DNA from 2 places in the Faecalibacterium prausnitzii genome. Region 1 is predicted to be linked to the other one. Evidence: predicted binding sites of a transcription regulator. Region 1 holds the regulator's gene; the other holds the start of a gene.
The links. Region 1 encodes NrdR, which represses ribonucleotide reductase genes. Its sites were predicted from a motif close to CACNANATNTNGTG; they were not measured.

Region 2: nrdD (anaerobic ribonucleoside-triphosphate reductase) is a predicted target of NrdR. The motif match lies at 2,215-2,228, and genes of this name have one in related genera.

Annotation. Positions count from the first base shown of each region.
Region 1 is NZ_CP065377.1:1,432,297-1,440,185, forward strand. Features, by position in the region: gene I5P96_RS07090 (PLP-dependent aminotransferase family protein) at 1-625, shown strand, start outside; gene secF (protein translocase subunit SecF) at 713-3,049, shown strand; gene nrdR (transcriptional regulator NrdR) at 3,094-3,555, shown strand; gene I5P96_RS07105 (DUF4363 family protein) at 3,672-4,040, opposite strand; gene I5P96_RS07110 (DUF421 domain-containing protein) at 4,037-4,744, opposite strand; gene I5P96_RS07115 (spore germination protein) at 4,814-6,265, shown strand; gene I5P96_RS07120 (hypothetical protein) at 6,270-7,094, shown strand; gene I5P96_RS07125 (hypothetical protein) at 7,091-7,889, shown strand, end outside.
Region 2 is NZ_CP065377.1:2,822,296-2,830,184, reverse strand. Features, by position in the region: gene nrdD (anaerobic ribonucleoside-triphosphate reductase) at 1-2,061, opposite strand, end outside; rRNA gene I5P96_RS13650 (16S ribosomal RNA) at 2,907-4,417, shown strand; rRNA gene I5P96_RS13645 (23S ribosomal RNA) at 4,686-7,520, shown strand; rRNA gene rrf (5S ribosomal RNA) at 7,647-7,763, shown strand; gene I5P96_RS13635 (hypothetical protein) at 7,863-7,889, shown strand, end outside.

The DNA.
Region 1 (7,889 bases):
CGTCCACCATCTGACCGATGAGATCATCGAGACCCCCGTTCTGCTGAACGAGTGCAAGAAGTACGGTACGCAGGACCGTGTCTTCATGTTCACCTCCACCAGTAAGATCACCTTCCCCGGTGCAGGCGTCTCCGCGATCGCCTGCAGCGAGAACTCCATGAAGTACATCTGCAAGCGCTTCTCGGTCATGATCATCAGCTACGATAAGATGAACCAGCTGCGCCACGTCCGTTTCCTGAAGAACAAGGAAGGCGTCCTGGCCCACATGGCCAAGCACCGCCGCCGCCTGATCCCCTGCTTCGATGCAGTGAAGACGGCCTTCTCCGAGGAGCTGACGCCCTGCGGCGATATCGCCCACTGGACCAACCCCAAGGGCGGCTACTTCATCAGCCTGTACGTGATGCCCGGCTGTGCCAAGCGTGTGGCAGCTCTGTGCAAGGAGTGCGGCCTGACCCTGACGGGTGCCGGTTCCGCTTACCCCTACCACAAAGACCCGGAAGATTCCCATCTGCGCATTGCGCCCACCTATCCCAGCCTGGACGAGGTGGAGACCGCTTCGGACCTGCTGTGCGTCTGCGTAAAGCTGGCCACGGTGGAAAAGCTGCTTGCGGATCAGAAAGCGTAAGCGTCCCCGTTGTTGAAGATCTCCCCGCGCGGCGGAACTCTGCCGCACGGCGGAGGTTTATTATATTTTGGAGGTTTCCCGATTTTTATGAAGACGAAAGGCAAAGCATGGCAGCTTGTTGTCACAGTGCTTCTGATCGCGGCGTTTGTCTACACGGCATTCTTCGGCGTTGCGGTCAAATATGGCGATGTGACCCGGACCTATATCAAGGGCGCGCAGGATATACGCTTCGGCGTGGATATCAAGGGCGGCGTCAACGTGACGTTTGCACCCTCGGACGGCTACGATGCCACCGATGAGCAGCTGGACGCCGCGCAGCTCGTCATTGAGAACCGTCTGGTCGGTTTGAACGTGACCGACTACGAGCTGTATGTGGACTATGATTCCGACCGTCTGATCCTCGAATTTCCGTGGCAGTCCGGCGAGACGGATTTCGACCCCGAAGCTGCCATCGAAGAGATCGGCACCACCGCCTACCTGACCTTCCGGGAGGGGAGCAGCGCGGACGGTGAGCTGATCCTGGACGGCTCCATGGTCGAGAGCGCAGCAGCGCAGTACGGCCCGGTGAGCGGCAGCTCTTCGGAGTATTATGTGGCCCTCAAGTTCACCGATGCGGGTGCCAAAGCCTTTGGCGATGCCACCACCCGGCTCTACCAGAGCAGCGGCACCATCAGCATCTGGCTGGATGACGAGAATGTCAGCACGGCCACGGTCCATGCGGCCATTACCGACGGTGCTGCCATCATCACAAGCTCGGCATCCAACCCCTTCACGCAGGACGATGTCGTCAAGATGGCCCGCCAGATCAACTCCGGCTCGCTGCCTTTTGCGCTGACCGTGGACAGCTACTCCACCATCAGCCCCAGCCTGGGCGAGAACAGCCTGAGCGCTATGGTGCTGGCCGGTCTCATCGCTTTTGCCCTCATCGTGGTCCTGATGACAGCGCTGTACCGTCTGCCCGGTTTCCTGGCCTGCATCGCACTGGCCGGTCAGGTGGCGGCTACGCTGGCCTTCGTCTCCGGTTATTTCCCGGTGTTTGAGAGCTTCACCCTGACGCTGCCCGGCATTGCCGGTATCATCCTGGCCATCGGCATGGGTGTGGACGCCAACGTCATCACCGCCGAGCGCATCAAGGAAGAGCTGCGCAGCGGCAAGTCTCTGGATGGTGCCCTCAAGAGCGGCTTTGCCCGCGGCCTGACGCCCATCATCGACGGCAACGTGACCATCGTCATCGTGGCGGTCGTGCTGATGGGTGCCTTCGGCCCCTCGGACGGCTTCTTTGCAAAGATGCTCCACTTCGTCTTCTTTGCCTTTGGCCCGTCCACTGCGGGCACCATCTATGCCTTCGGCTACACGCTGCTCACCGGTGTGCTGCTCAACTTCGTGTTCGGCGTCTTCGCCACCCGCGTGATGATCCGCGGGGCAGCGGCCATCAAGGCCCTGCGCGACCCCTGGCTCTACGGTGCAGACCGCCCCGGCAAGGAGCCTGCGGAGAAGAAGCCCATCGACTTTGTGGGCCTGCGCAAGCGCTTCCTGACCATTTCCTCCTGCCTGATGGCAGTCATCCTGCTCTGCGCGGTGGTGTTTGGCGTCCGGCTGGATACCGAGTTCACCGGCGGTGCGATGATCACCCTGAGCTATGAGGGCGAGTTCACCACGGCCGATGTGCAGAAGACTGCTTCTGCCGCACTGGGCAGCAAGGACCTGACCCTCCAGACCGGCGAGAACGTCGCCACCGGGGAGCAGACCCTGAAGATCTCCATGCCCGGCAACGAGACCGTGACCACCGATCAGGTGGAGAACCTGCTGGATTCCCTGAACGAGACCTACCCGGACAACGGCTTCGTTCAGTTGTCGCTGAGCAACGTCAGCGCGGCCATGGGTACCAAGTTCCTGCAGAAGAGTCTGGTCGCCGTTCTCTTTGCGCTGGTGCTCATCCTGCTGTATATCGGCTTCCGTTTCCAGAAGATCGGCGGCCTGACCGGCGGCATGATGGCCGTTCTGGCCCTGCTGAACGACCTGATGGTCGTGTTTGGCACCTTCGTGCTGCTGCGCACCCCGCTGGACGGCAACTTTATCGCCGCCATGCTGACCATTCTGGGCTACTCCATCAACGATACCGTCGTCGTGTACGACCGCATCCGCGAGAACCGCACCCTGATGGAGAAGAAGATCTCCTTCGAAGAATTGGTCAACCACTCGGTCAACCAGTCGGCCCGCCGCACCATCATCACCACCGTCACCACCGTGATGGCGCTGGGCGTGATGTGCATCATCTCTAAACTCTACGGCCTGGACAGCATCTTCACCTTTGCGTTCCCGCTGATGATGGGCATGATCAGTGGTGTTTACACCTCGCTGTGCGTGTCCACTTCCGCGTGGGTGCTGTGGAGCGAGCGCAAGACCGGCAAAAAGAAAGCGTGAGCTTCGCCCGAACGTGAACATGACCAAATCAGGAGGAACAAACCATGAAATGTCCCTATTGCGGCGATGAAGAATCCAAGGTCATCGATTCCCGCCCGACCGAAGATGGCGAGCGCATCCGCCGCCGCCGGGAGTGCCTGCGCTGCCACATGCGGTTCACGACCTATGAGGTGGTGGAGACGGTCCCGCTGATCGTCATCAAAAAGGATAATTCCCGCGAACCCTTTGATCGGCAGAAGGTGCTCAACGCCATGCTGCGCGCCTGCGCCAAGCGCCCGGTCAGCTACGAGTCGCTGGAACGTGCCGTCAGCAGCATTGAGCAGACGCTGATGAGCTCCTACGACCGGGAAGTGACCAGCGTCCGCATCGGCGAGCTGACCATGCAGGAGCTGAAAAAGATCGACGAAGTGGCCTATGTCCGCTTTGCGTCGGTCTACCAGCAGTTTGCCGACGTCGAGAGCTTTTTCACCGAGCTGCAAAAGCTGATGGGCGACCGGAAAAAGTAAAAGGATCCTTCCAAAAAGCGCACAGCCTCCGCCTGGATTTGGGCGGCAGGGCTGTGCGCTTTTTCGTTGCAGCAGATCGTTCGCATAAGTTTGATTATGCGAAATGTTGAATTGCCTCAGAGGATGCGACGGGAGAGCCAGGCCAGCGTTTCGACCTGGACCTGAGCGCGGCGCAGCTCCCCGAACGCTTCTTCGGGGGCGTTCCATTCCAGATGGCCGTCGGCGGCGCGGAGGGCCGCTTCCAGTTCGGTGAAGTCTTCCGTTTTGAGCAGGTGGTTCATCCCTTCGCGCATCCGGTCGCAGAGGTCGGCTCCTTCGGCAAGGGCCTGCCGGGCCCCGGTCAGGTCATCCTCCCGGATGGCTTCCATCGCATGGTCGATGTCGCCGGAGATGTCTTCGGCGAACATCTGCACCCGGAAGCTGCTGTAAAAGGCCACCGCGAGCAGGGCGGCCACGATGCCGAGGCAGGCGTAGATGCGTTTCATGCGTCCTCCTTTCTGAGCGGGCGGGCCGTGCGGCGCGGCTCTTTCTTCAGCAGAAAGTAATCTTCGGTGTCGTTGCCGATCAGAAGCAGAATCTCCTCCACCAGCAGGGTATTGGCCTGTGCCGTCCGTTCCAGCCAGGCGTGGTCCTTGCCGCACCAGTGGAGGTTGTCGTCCAGCACCTGCCCATCCAGCACAAAGGGGATGGTCGCCTGACCGTGCTGGACCTTGAGTGCCAGGTCGGAGAGGGTGGCAGGCTCTCTTTCGGGGCGCAGCGCCACCGAAAGGCTGCCGTTCGTCTCCACAACGGCGTAGGAGACATCCCGTGGGTCAAAGACGTCCTTGCCGCGCAGGGCCTCCATCAGGTCGGCCGTCGTCAGCCGCAGAGTGCGCAGGGCATTCTGATCGATCTGTCCATCCAGAATGACCGTCTTGGGCCGGCCGGACATCAGGTTGAAAAATTTCTGGCTCTGGAAGCTGAGAATGGACCCCAGAAGCTCCAGCGCCGCAATGAGAAAGAGCGGGATGAGGCTGGCGGTCACGGGGACTTCCTCCGATTCGATGGAGATGGACGCCAGATTGGAGATGAGGATGGTCGAGACCAGCTCTTCCGGCTGCAGCTCACCCAGCTGGCGCTTGCCCATCAGCCGCATGGCAAACAGGACACAGAGATAGATCAAAACGGTGCGAACAATCAAGAGCTTCAAGTCGGAACACCTCCTGCGGGAATAACCGGCGCGGCGGCGGGTATCCTACTGCAAAAGGGGGATGGGACCATGCAGCTTTCCGAACATTTGGAAACAAACCTCGCGGCGCTCAACGCTAGGTTGGGCAGCTCCGCAGATTTTTATGCGAAGCGCATCGAGCTTTACCACATTCGGGGTGCCATTCTGCTCTTTGACGGGATGGCCAGCCTCGAATCTCTGTGGGCACTTCTGCTGGACGCCGCCAGCCGTCAGACACCGCCGCTGCGGCTGGGCGCGCTGCCGAGCGGGGAACAGGTCTATGAGCTGCTCAGCCGCCACTCGGCATTGCCCGCCGAGAGCAGCCCTGTGGAGAACTGGGATGATCTGATGCAGCGCCTGACCGCCGGAATGGCGGTCTTACTGCTGGACGGCAGTGCGAAAGGACTGGCATTTTCGGTGCAGAGCCTGAAATTCCGCTCGGTGGGGGAGCCATCCGGTGAAGGAGATCTGCGCGGCTCCCGCGAGGGATTTTCCGACCTGCTGCGGGTCAATCTGAGCCTGCTGCGACGGCTCATCCGAACCGAAGCGCTGGTGATGGAAGTGCAGCAGGCAGACTGCGCGATGAAAACGGAATATGCCGTCTGCTACTGCAAAGATAAGGCCTCGCCCGCCGCCGTGGAGCAGGTAAAAGAGACGCTGCGCCGCGCAAAGCCGCAGCTGCTGTTGGATTCGAGCTACTTTCTGCCCTGGCTGTTTCCCTGCCGGGTGCGCACAGCGTCTCCGGTGAGCTATACCGAGCGTCCCGCCGTGGCCTCCGCGAAGCTCTGTGAGGGGAAGATCGTCGTTCTCGTCAACGGGAGCCCATCCGCGATGGTCCTGCCGACCCTCTTCGGCGAAAACTTCGAGTGTCTGGACGACTACGCCCAGCCTGCGTTTTTTGCGTCCTTTCTGCGCCTTCTGAAATATGGTTCCTTCTACCTGAGCATCTTTCTGCCGGGGGTGTTCGTCTGCCTGGCGGTCTACCTGCCGGAACTGCTCCCGCCGCAGCTGCTCTTCAAGATCGAAGCTGCTGAGCGGGCCACTCCGTTCCCGCTGTTTGGGGAGATGGTGCTGGTCATCCTGCTGCTGGAGATCATCCGGGAGGCAGGGCTTCGGATGCCGCAGACGCTGGGGCACTCGGTCAGTCTGGTTGCGGCGCTCATCATCGGGGACGCGGCCATCGCCACCGGTCTGCTGAGCACACCCGTCATTCTCATTGCAGCGGTTGCATCCATCGCTGTCTTCGTGGTGCCGTCCCTCTACGAAATGGCCACGGCTTTCCGCTTTCTGGTCCTGCTGGCGGCGGGAGTGGCAGGCCCTGTGGGGCTTGTGTGCGCGGCGTTGGTCGTTCTGCTCGCTCTGGCGCAGGTGTCAGCGCTGGGGGTGCCCTATTGTGCACCGGTGCGTTTCCCGCAAACCGCACTTTCTCCGGACGGTGTGACCCGCCGGACCTACCGCACCCTGTCCGCACATCCTTTTTCCATCTGGCAGAAACGGAGGTGAGCCAATGGAGCAAACCGGATCGTTCCGTGCCGCCGTGCCGCTCAGCGTTCTGACCGCGGTGCTGGGGCAGTGCATCACTTCCGGCAGCGCTATGCCAGCTCGGCTGTTGCTGCTGCAGGGGTTCCCCATGGCGCTGGGCATCGGCCTGCTTTCGGCCTGCTTGGTGCCTGCCGAAGGGGAAGAGGAGCTTCGTTCCGAAACCGGCATCCGCCCCCGGCTGCTCTGCCTGCTTTTATCCGTGTGGTTTGCCGCAGAGCTGTGGGAGACGCTTTGGCAGGCACAGCAGGTGTGCCGGGAGCAGTTTTCGTCCATGGCAGTCCTCGGCGTTCTGCCGCTGTTGCTGTGGGCGGGCTGGCAGCTGAAGCCGGACGTCTTTTCCCGCAGTGCGGGGGTCTTGTGGTGGGCACTGGCGCTGGCGGGTCTTGCCTGCGTTGGAAGCCTGCATGGCCAGCTCCACTGGGAAAATCTTTTCCCCGCAGCGGAACCTACAGGGAATCTCCGTTTCCCGCTTTATGCGGAATCCATCGCGTGGCCCCTTCTGTTTGGAAAACGCGGATGCACCGGGAGGCGCTGCTTCCTGCTGCCGTTTCTGACGCTGGCGGGGCTGTTCAGCTTTGCGCTGGGGCGGGAACTTCTGTTTGGGTCCGGCCGTCCGCTTCCGGGAAATGAGCTGCTGCGCGCCAGGACGCTGGGACGTGTCTCCCGGCTGGATGCAGCCTTTCTGCTCGTCTGGCTGGCAGCGGCATTGTTCCGGGGCTGCTTTCTGGTGCGGGTCCTGCGGGAACTGCTCTGCCGCCCGGAGGAGCAGGAAAAGGGGGTACCGGAATGAGAGCTTCCCATGCACTGCGCTGGCTGGCAGGGGGTATTCTGGTGCTCTGGTGCGGCGTCTTTCTGCGGATGGAGACCACCGAGAAAAGCATGGTGCGGGCACTCATCGTCCAGCCGAACCGCAGCGGCTGGGCGGTGCAGCTGCTCTATCAGTTCCCGGAAGCAGCTGCGGATGCCTCCGACGCCGTGGCAGAAATCCGAAGCTGTTCGGCCGAGGATGCCACGCTGCCGCTCGCGCTGCACAAGGCCGAACGGGAACTGCCCAAAACTGCAAATTACCGGCTGTGTGAATATCTTCTCTTTGACGAAACAGCGTCACAAACCGATGTCCTGGAGCTGGAGGAGTTTCTGCAAACGGAACCCGTCAGCCGCCTGTCGGCGCGGGTGCTCTTTGTCGCTGGTAGCGGGGCGCTGGCGGAAGAAACTCCGCCGGACGGTCTGCCGGGCGGCGGGGCGGAACTGGAAGAGACCGATGCGGCCCCGGAAACGCTTCCGGGAGCGCTTTTACAGGCCGCCGAAGATACCGCTGCGTGGGCACCGCATCTGTACGAGTGCGCAGCGGGGGCCGTGATCCCCATCTTAAAAATTGGGGAGAACGGGGTGACATGGCAGAAGGAGAGCTGCCTTTTGACGGCGCAGGGAAGCACCCGACTTTCCCCGAACGAGACGGCCATGGCGCAGCTCTTGCAGGAACGGACGATGCCGGTGGAGTTCGCACTGGAAGGGGAGACTGTCACCCTCCGGCGCTGTGTCGTTTCGGTGGAAGCGGATGGAAACGGGTTTGCGGTCACGCTGA
Region 2 (7,889 bases), 1.4 Mb from region 1:
GTTGCCGCACTTGGGGCACTCCCAGACCAGCTTGCCGTCGTCCTCCACGATCCGGATCTCGCCGTCGTAGCCGCAGCACTGGCAGTAGTCGGACTTGGTGTTCAGCTCCGCATACATGATGTTGTCGTAGATGAACTGGAGTACGCTCATGACGGCTTCCAGATTGTCCTGCATATTGGGCACTTCCACATAGCTGATGGCACCGCCCGGCGAAAGCTTCTGGAACTCGCTCTCGAACTTCAGCTTGGTGAAGGCGTCGATCGGCTCGGAGACGTGGACGTGGTAGCTGTTGGTGATATAGTTCTTGTCCGTGATGCCGGGCACGATGCCGAACCGCTTTTGCAGGCACTTGGCGAACTTGTAAGTGGTGGATTCCAGCGGGGTGCCGTAGAGGGAGTAGTCCATGTTCTCGGCCTTCTTCCACTCATTGCACTTGTCGTTCATGTGCTGCATCACACTCAGGGCAAAGGGCTTTGCACCGGCATCGGTGTGGCTGCGGCCGGTCATATACTTGACGCACTCATACAGGCCGGCATACCCCAGGCTGATGGTCGAGTAGCCGCCGAAGAGCAGTTTGTCGATCTTCTCGCCCTTCTTCAGGCGGGCCAGTGCGCCGTACTGCCACAGGATGGGGGCGGCGTCGCTGGGGGTGCCCAGCAGACGCTTATGCCGTGCCTGCAGGGCGCGGTGGCACAGGTCGAGACGCTCATCGAAGATCTTCCAGAACTTGTCAAAGTTGCCGCCGGAGGACAGGGCCACGTCCACCAGGTTGATGGTGACGACGCCCTGATTGAAGCGGCCATAGTACTTGGGTTTTCCGGTCTCCGGGTCCACATAGGGGGTCAGGAAGCTGCGGCAGCCCATGCAGGTGTAGCAGTGGCCTTCGCCGTTTTTGTCCACCTTCAGCTCCAGCATCTTCTTCTCGGAGATATAGTCGGGCACCATCCGCTTGGCGGTGCACTTGGCGGCCAGCTCCGTCAGGTAGTAATAGGGGGTGCCGGGGCGGATGTTGTCCTCTTCCAGCACATAGATGAGCTTGGGGAAGGCGGGGGTGATCCAGACACCGGCTTCGTTCTTGACGCCCTGATAGCGCTGGCGGATGGTCTCCTCGATGATGATGGCCAGGTCGGCCTTCTCCTGTGCGTTGCGGGCTTCGCCCAGATACATGAAGACGGTGATGAAGGGGGCCTGACCATTGGTGGTCATCAGGGTGACGACCTGATACTGGATGGTCTGGACGCCGCGGTTGATCTCATTGCGCAGGCGGCGCTCGACGATCTCCTTCTTCCGCTCAGCGGAAACATCCAGACCCTCCATCTCGACCTCGACCTCGTTGGCGATCTTCCGGCGGGAGACGTCCACAAAGGGAGCCAGATGGGTCAGACTGATGCTCTGGCCGCCGTACTGGTTGGAGGCGACCTGCGCGATGATCTGGGTCGCGATGTTGCAGGCGGTGGAGAAGCTGTGGGGCTTCTCGATATAGGTACCGGAGATGACAGTGCCGTTCTGGAGCATATCTTCCAGGTTGACCAGGTCGCAGTTGTGCATGTGCTGTGCGAAGTAGTCGGAATCGTGGAAGTGGATCAGGCCCTCCTGATGCGCCTTGACGATCTCCGGGTCCAGCAGCAGGCGGGCGGTCAGGTCTTTGGAGATCTCACCGGCCATGTAGTCGCGCTGCACACTGTTGACGGTGGGGTTCTTGTTGGCGTTCTCCTGCTTGACTTCCTCGTTCTGGCACTCGATCAGGCTCAGGATGCGCTCATCGGTGGTGTTGGTCTGGCGCTTCAGGCTCTGGATATAGCGGTAGGTGATATAATGGCGGGCGATGTCGTGCGCCTTCATGTCCATCAGCTTGTTCTCGACCATATCCTGGATCTCTTCCACGCTGACGGCGCGGTTGAGCGCCTGGCACTGCTCCGTGACGTCGTCGGCGATCTGGTTGATCTGCTCGCGGGTCAGGCGGCTCTTGCCGCCCACGGAATCACTGGCCTTGGTAACAGCGGTGATGATCTTGGTGATATCGAACGGGACCTCGGACCCGTTGCGCTTGATGATCTTCATGGCGTTCCTCCATCTTTCTGTCGCGTTGTGGTTTTCTGCCGCAGTTCAAACGGGCGTCTCCCGGAACAGGAGCCGCCCGCAGATCTTCTGAAATGCGTTCATCGGAATGTGATTCTATGATATCACTATTTAGTGATATGTCAATGGGAAAACCACTACATTTTGTGCTTCGTCGCTTTCGCCAAAAATCCGGGAAGATTTTCGGAGCAAAATTTGAGACCGGAGGGCTTGACAAATCGCACAAGAAAAGTATCTGCATTCCGGCCCGTAATATCCGTCTGTATCTATACGCAGGCCTTATATTATTACATTATATAGGGAGAGAAAGCAGAAAATAAACTGTTGTATCCATCGCGTCAAAGGAGAGGCAAGTTTCACGCAAAAAACTGGTAAAAAGGCCGAACCGAGAAAAAAGGGCAAAAAAGTTGAAAAAAGGGGTTGCCAAACGGGCGGGTGTATGGTATTATACTTGAGCGCCAAGCGCTGAGACAAAAGAATGACTTCCGAAGTCCCAGCTGAGAAGCGAAAGAAAAGAACCAATAGACGCTGAAAGATTCCAGTCAGTTCTGAGAAATCTGAAGCGATCCAAGTTCAGAACGTTCGAAACGCTTCGAAAAAAGTGCTTGACAAAAAATCACTTCTGTGATAAAATAATCAAGCTGTCAGCCGGTTGGCTGAGGCGCACAGGACCTTGAAAATTGAACAATATCGAAAAACTTGTAACGGAACCTATTTTCGTGTTGGAAAAACACGGTAAACAATTCCAAACAAAGTAATTCACACAGGACGCAAGCGATTGCGTACTGAGCGAAAAAGATTTAACACTTTTTAAGTGATAAATATCATTTATAAAGAGTTTGATCCTGGCTCAGGACGAACGCTGGCGGCGCGCCTAACACATGCAAGTCGAACGAGCAAAGAGGAGCTTGCTTCTCTGAGCGAGTGGCGAACGGGTGAGTAACGCGTGAGGAACCTGCCTCAAAGAGGGGGACAACAGTTGGAAACGACTGCTAATACCGCATAAGCCCACGGGTCGGCATCGACCAGAGGGAAAAGGAGCAATCCGCTTTGAGATGGCCTCGCGTCCGATTAGCTAGTTGGTGAGGTAATGGCCCACCAAGGCGACGATCGGTAGCCGGACTGAGAGGTTGAACGGCCACATTGGGACTGAGACACGGCCCAGACTCCTACGGGAGGCAGCAGTGGGGAATATTGCACAATGGGGGAAACCCTGATGCAGCGACGCCGCGTGGAGGAAGAAGGTCTTCGGATTGTAAACTCCTGTTGTTGAGGAAGATAATGACGGTACTCAACAAGGAAGTGACGGCTAACTACGTGCCAGCAGCCGCGGTAAAACGTAGGTCACAAGCGTTGTCCGGAATTACTGGGTGTAAAGGGAGCGCAGGCGGGAAGACAAGTTGGAAGTGAAATCCATGGGCTCAACCCATGAACTGCTTTCAAAACTGTTTTTCTTGAGTAGTGCAGAGGTAGGCGGAATTCCCGGTGTAGCGGTGGAATGCGTAGATATCGGGAGGAACACCAGTGGCGAAGGCGGCCTACTGGGCACCAACTGACGCTGAGGCTCGAAAGTGTGGGTAGCAAACAGGATTAGATACCCTGGTAGTCCACACCGTAAACGATGATTACTAGGTGTTGGAGGATTGACCCCTTCAGTGCCGCAGTTAACACAATAAGTAATCCACCTGGGGAGTACGACCGCAAGGTTGAAACTCAAAGGAATTGACGGGGGCCCGCACAAGCAGTGGAGTATGTGGTTTAATTCGACGCAACGCGAAGAACCTTACCAAGTCTTGACATCCTGCGACGGACATAGAAATATGTCTTTCCTTCGGGACGCAGAGACAGGTGGTGCATGGTTGTCGTCAGCTCGTGTCGTGAGATGTTGGGTTAAGTCCCGCAACGAGCGCAACCCTTATGGTCAGTTACTACGCAAGAGGACTCTGGCCAGACTGCCGTTGACAAAACGGAGGAAGGTGGGGATGACGTCAAATCATCATGCCCTTTATGACTTGGGCTACACACGTACTACAATGGCGTTAAACAAAGAGAAGCAAGACCGCGAGGTGGAGCAAAACTCAGAAACAACGTCCCAGTTCGGACTGCAGGCTGCAACTCGCCTGCACGAAGTCGGAATTGCTAGTAATCGTGGATCAGCATGCCACGGTGAATACGTTCCCGGGCCTTGTACACACCGCCCGTCACACCATGAGAGCCGGGGGGACCCGAAGTCGGTAGTCTAACCGCAAGGAGGACGCCGCCGAAGGTAAAACTGGTGATTGGGGTGAAGTCGTAACAAGGTAGCCGTAGGAGAACCTGCGGCTGGATCACCTCCTTTCTAAGGAGTCAGGCAGGAAGAAAGCATCGAAGATGGTTTCTTTCTGGAACAGGTGACAGAGACAAGTAGAGTAGATATTGTTCGATTTTGAGGGCCCTGAAAAGGGAACTCAAAGACGTACCTTGAAAACTGAATAATAACTGCGAAACAAAGATTATAGTAAGTTCTTTTTAAGAAATATTACAATTTCAAAAGGAAGGGTAACATAATCTTCGTTGGCAAGAGAGAATCAAGAGGATACCAAATGTTCTTGAAAGAACGTTTGAAAGGTCAAGCGAACAAGGGCGCAGGGCGAATGCCTTGGCACTGGGAGCCGATGAAAGACGTGATAAGCTGCGATAAGCTTCGGGGAGCTGCAAATAAGCATTGATCCGGAGATTTCTGAATGAGGAAACTCACCTGGGTTCATACTCAGGTACGATCTACTGAACTTCAAAATAGGTAGATCGAGGGAACCGCCTGAACTGAAACATCTAAGTAGGGCGAGGAAGAGACATCAAACGAGATTCCGTAAGTAGTGGCGAGCGAACGCGGAAGAGGGCAAACCGGGAGTCGAAAGACTTCCGGGGTACGGACTGCATTTAAGACTTGAGTTGTTAACCGAACGGCATGGGAAGGCCGGTCAGAGAGTGTGAGAACCACGTAGGTGAAAATGACAAGAGCTGAGCAAGTTCCAGAGTACGGCCAGACACGTGAAACCTGGTCGGAAGATGGGGGGACCACCCTCCAACCCTAAATACTACCCAGTGACCGATAGCGTATAGTACTGTGAAGGAAAGGTGAAAAGCACCCCGGGAGGGGAGTGAAAAAGAACCTGAAACCCTGTGCCTACAAGCACCTAGAGCACGTCAAAGTGTGATAGGGTACTTTTTGTAGAACGGTCCGGCGAGCGATTGTATGCAGCAAGGTTAAGGTCTTCAGGACTGGAGCCGAAGCGAAAGCGAGTTTGAAAAGGGCGTTAAGTTGCATACAATGGGCCCGAAACCGGGTGACCTACCCATGGTCAGGTTGAAGTGGAAGTAAAATTCCATGGAGGACCGAACCGACCTCCGTTGAAAAGGCGGCGGATGAACTGTGGGTAGCGGAGAAATTCCAATCGAACCCGGAGATAGCTGGTTCTCCCCGAAATAGTTTTAGGACTAGCCTCAGGTTAGATATCTGGAGGTAAAGCACTGAATAGCCTAGCGGCCGAGAGGTTAGCGAAGCTTATCAAACTCAGAATGCCAGAATATTGATGCCTGGGAGTCAGACAGTGTCAGATAAATGTCATTGTCAAAAGGGAAACAGCCCAGATCTACAGCTAAGGTCCCAAAGTCAGGTTAAGTGGAAAACGATGTGAAGATACGCAGACAACCAGGATGTTGGCTCAGAAGCAGCCACTCATTCAAAGAGTGCGTAATAGCTCACTGGTCGAGCGTCTTTGCGCGGAGAATTTAACGGGGCTAAACCTGGCACCGAAGCTTAGGCAATGTAGTAATACGTTGGGTAGGGGAGCGTTGTATACGCGGCGAAACAGTAGCGCAAGCGGCTGTGGAGTGTATAGAAGTGAGAATGCCGGAATGAGTAGCGCGAATGCAGTGAGAATCTGCATGGCCGAAAGCCTCAGGTTTTTGGAGGAAGGTTCGTCCGCTCCAAGTTAGTCGGGAGCTAAGGTGAGGCCGGAAGGCGTAGCCGATGCACAGACGGTAGAGATTCCGTCACCACCAAAAGAGTTAAGCACAGGGACACATAAGAAGTCTCAGAGCCGGGTGTTGGTTCCGGTAGAGATCGAGGGAAAATAGTACCGAAGTCTGGGATGGAAGATGGCGAGAAAAGCTGTGTGGATTTCTGAGGTGCCCGTACCGCAAACCGACACAGGTAGGTAGGAAGAAGATTCTAAGGCCAACGGGAGAAGGGTTGTTAAGGAACTCGGCAAATTGACCCCGTAACTTCGGGAGAAGGGGTGCTCCAGAGATGGAGCCGCAGAGAATCGGCCCAAGCAACTGTTTACCAAAAACACAGGTTTGTGCTAAATCGAAAGATGACGTATACGAGCTGACGCCTGCCCGGTGCTGGAAGGTTAAGAGGAGATGTGCAAGCATTGAATCGAAGCCCCAGTGAACGGCGGCCGTAACTATAACGGTCCTAAGGTAGCGAAATTCCTTGTCAGGTAAGTTCTGACCCGCATGAAAGGCGTAATGATTTGGGCACTGTCTCAACAGCCCGCCCGGCGAAATTGTAGTACCGGTGAAGATGCCGGTTACCCGCGACAAGACGGAAAGACCCCATGGAGCTTTACTGTAGCCTAATATTGGGTTTCGATGTTGCATGCACAGGATAGATGGGACTCTGGGAAGTGATCGCTTTGGCGGTCATGGAGAGGACGTTGGGATACCATCCTTGCGATATTGGAATTCTAACCTGCGGCTCTGAATCGAGTCGGGGGACATTGTTAGGTGGGCAGTTTGACTGGGGCGGTCGCCTCCTAAAGAGTAACGGAGGCGTTCAAAGGTTCGCTCAGCTTGAACGGAAATCAAGCAAAAGAGTGCAAACGCAGAAGCGAGCCTAACTGCGAGACTGACGGGTCGAGCAGTAACGAAAGTTGGAGTTAGTGATCCGGTGGTATGTGAGTGGAAATGCCATCGCTCAACGGATAAAAGTTACCCTGGGGATAACAGGCTGATCTCCCCCAAGAGTCCACATCGACGGGGAGGTTTGGCACCTCGATGTCGGCTCATCGCATCCTGGGGCTGTATTCGGTCCCAAGGGTTTGGCTGTTCGCCAATTAAAGCGGTACGCGAGCTGGGTTCAGAACGTCGTGAGACAGTTCGGTCCCTATCTGTCGTGGGCGCAGGATATTTGATGGGAGCTGTCCCTAGTACGAGAGGACCGGGACGGACGTACCTCTGGCGCACCAGTTGTTCCGCCAGGAGCATAGCTGGGCAACTACGTACGGATCGGATAAACGCTGAAAGCATCTAAGCGTGAAGCCGACCCAAAGATAAGATATCCCATTGCTTAAAGCAAGTAAGATCCCTTGAAGACTACAAGGTTGATAGGCACGATGTGTAAGTGGAGCGATCCATTCAGCAAGTGTGTACTAATAGATCGAGGGCTTGACCACAATTCGCTTGAGACTCAAAGAGTCAACGAAAAAATGTTAGCAGTGATTATTCAGTTTTGAAGGCACGTCCTTCTAAAAAACACTGGACAAACAGTAGGCCGTATGGTATACTGAACCAGTCATATGGTCGGTGACGATGACGGTGAGGTCCCACCTGTTCCCATTCCGAACACAGTAGTTAAGCTCACTCGTGCCCAAGATAGTTAGCTGGAAACGGCTTGTGAAAATAGGTAGTCGCCGACTTGATCGAAACGCTCTAAGAGAAATCTTAGGGCGTTTTTGTTGCACTTTGGGACCCGCTCTGGTAGAATGAAAGAAACGACCGTAAGGGAGGTGCCGGAAATGGATGGGGTCATGTGTCTGCTGCCC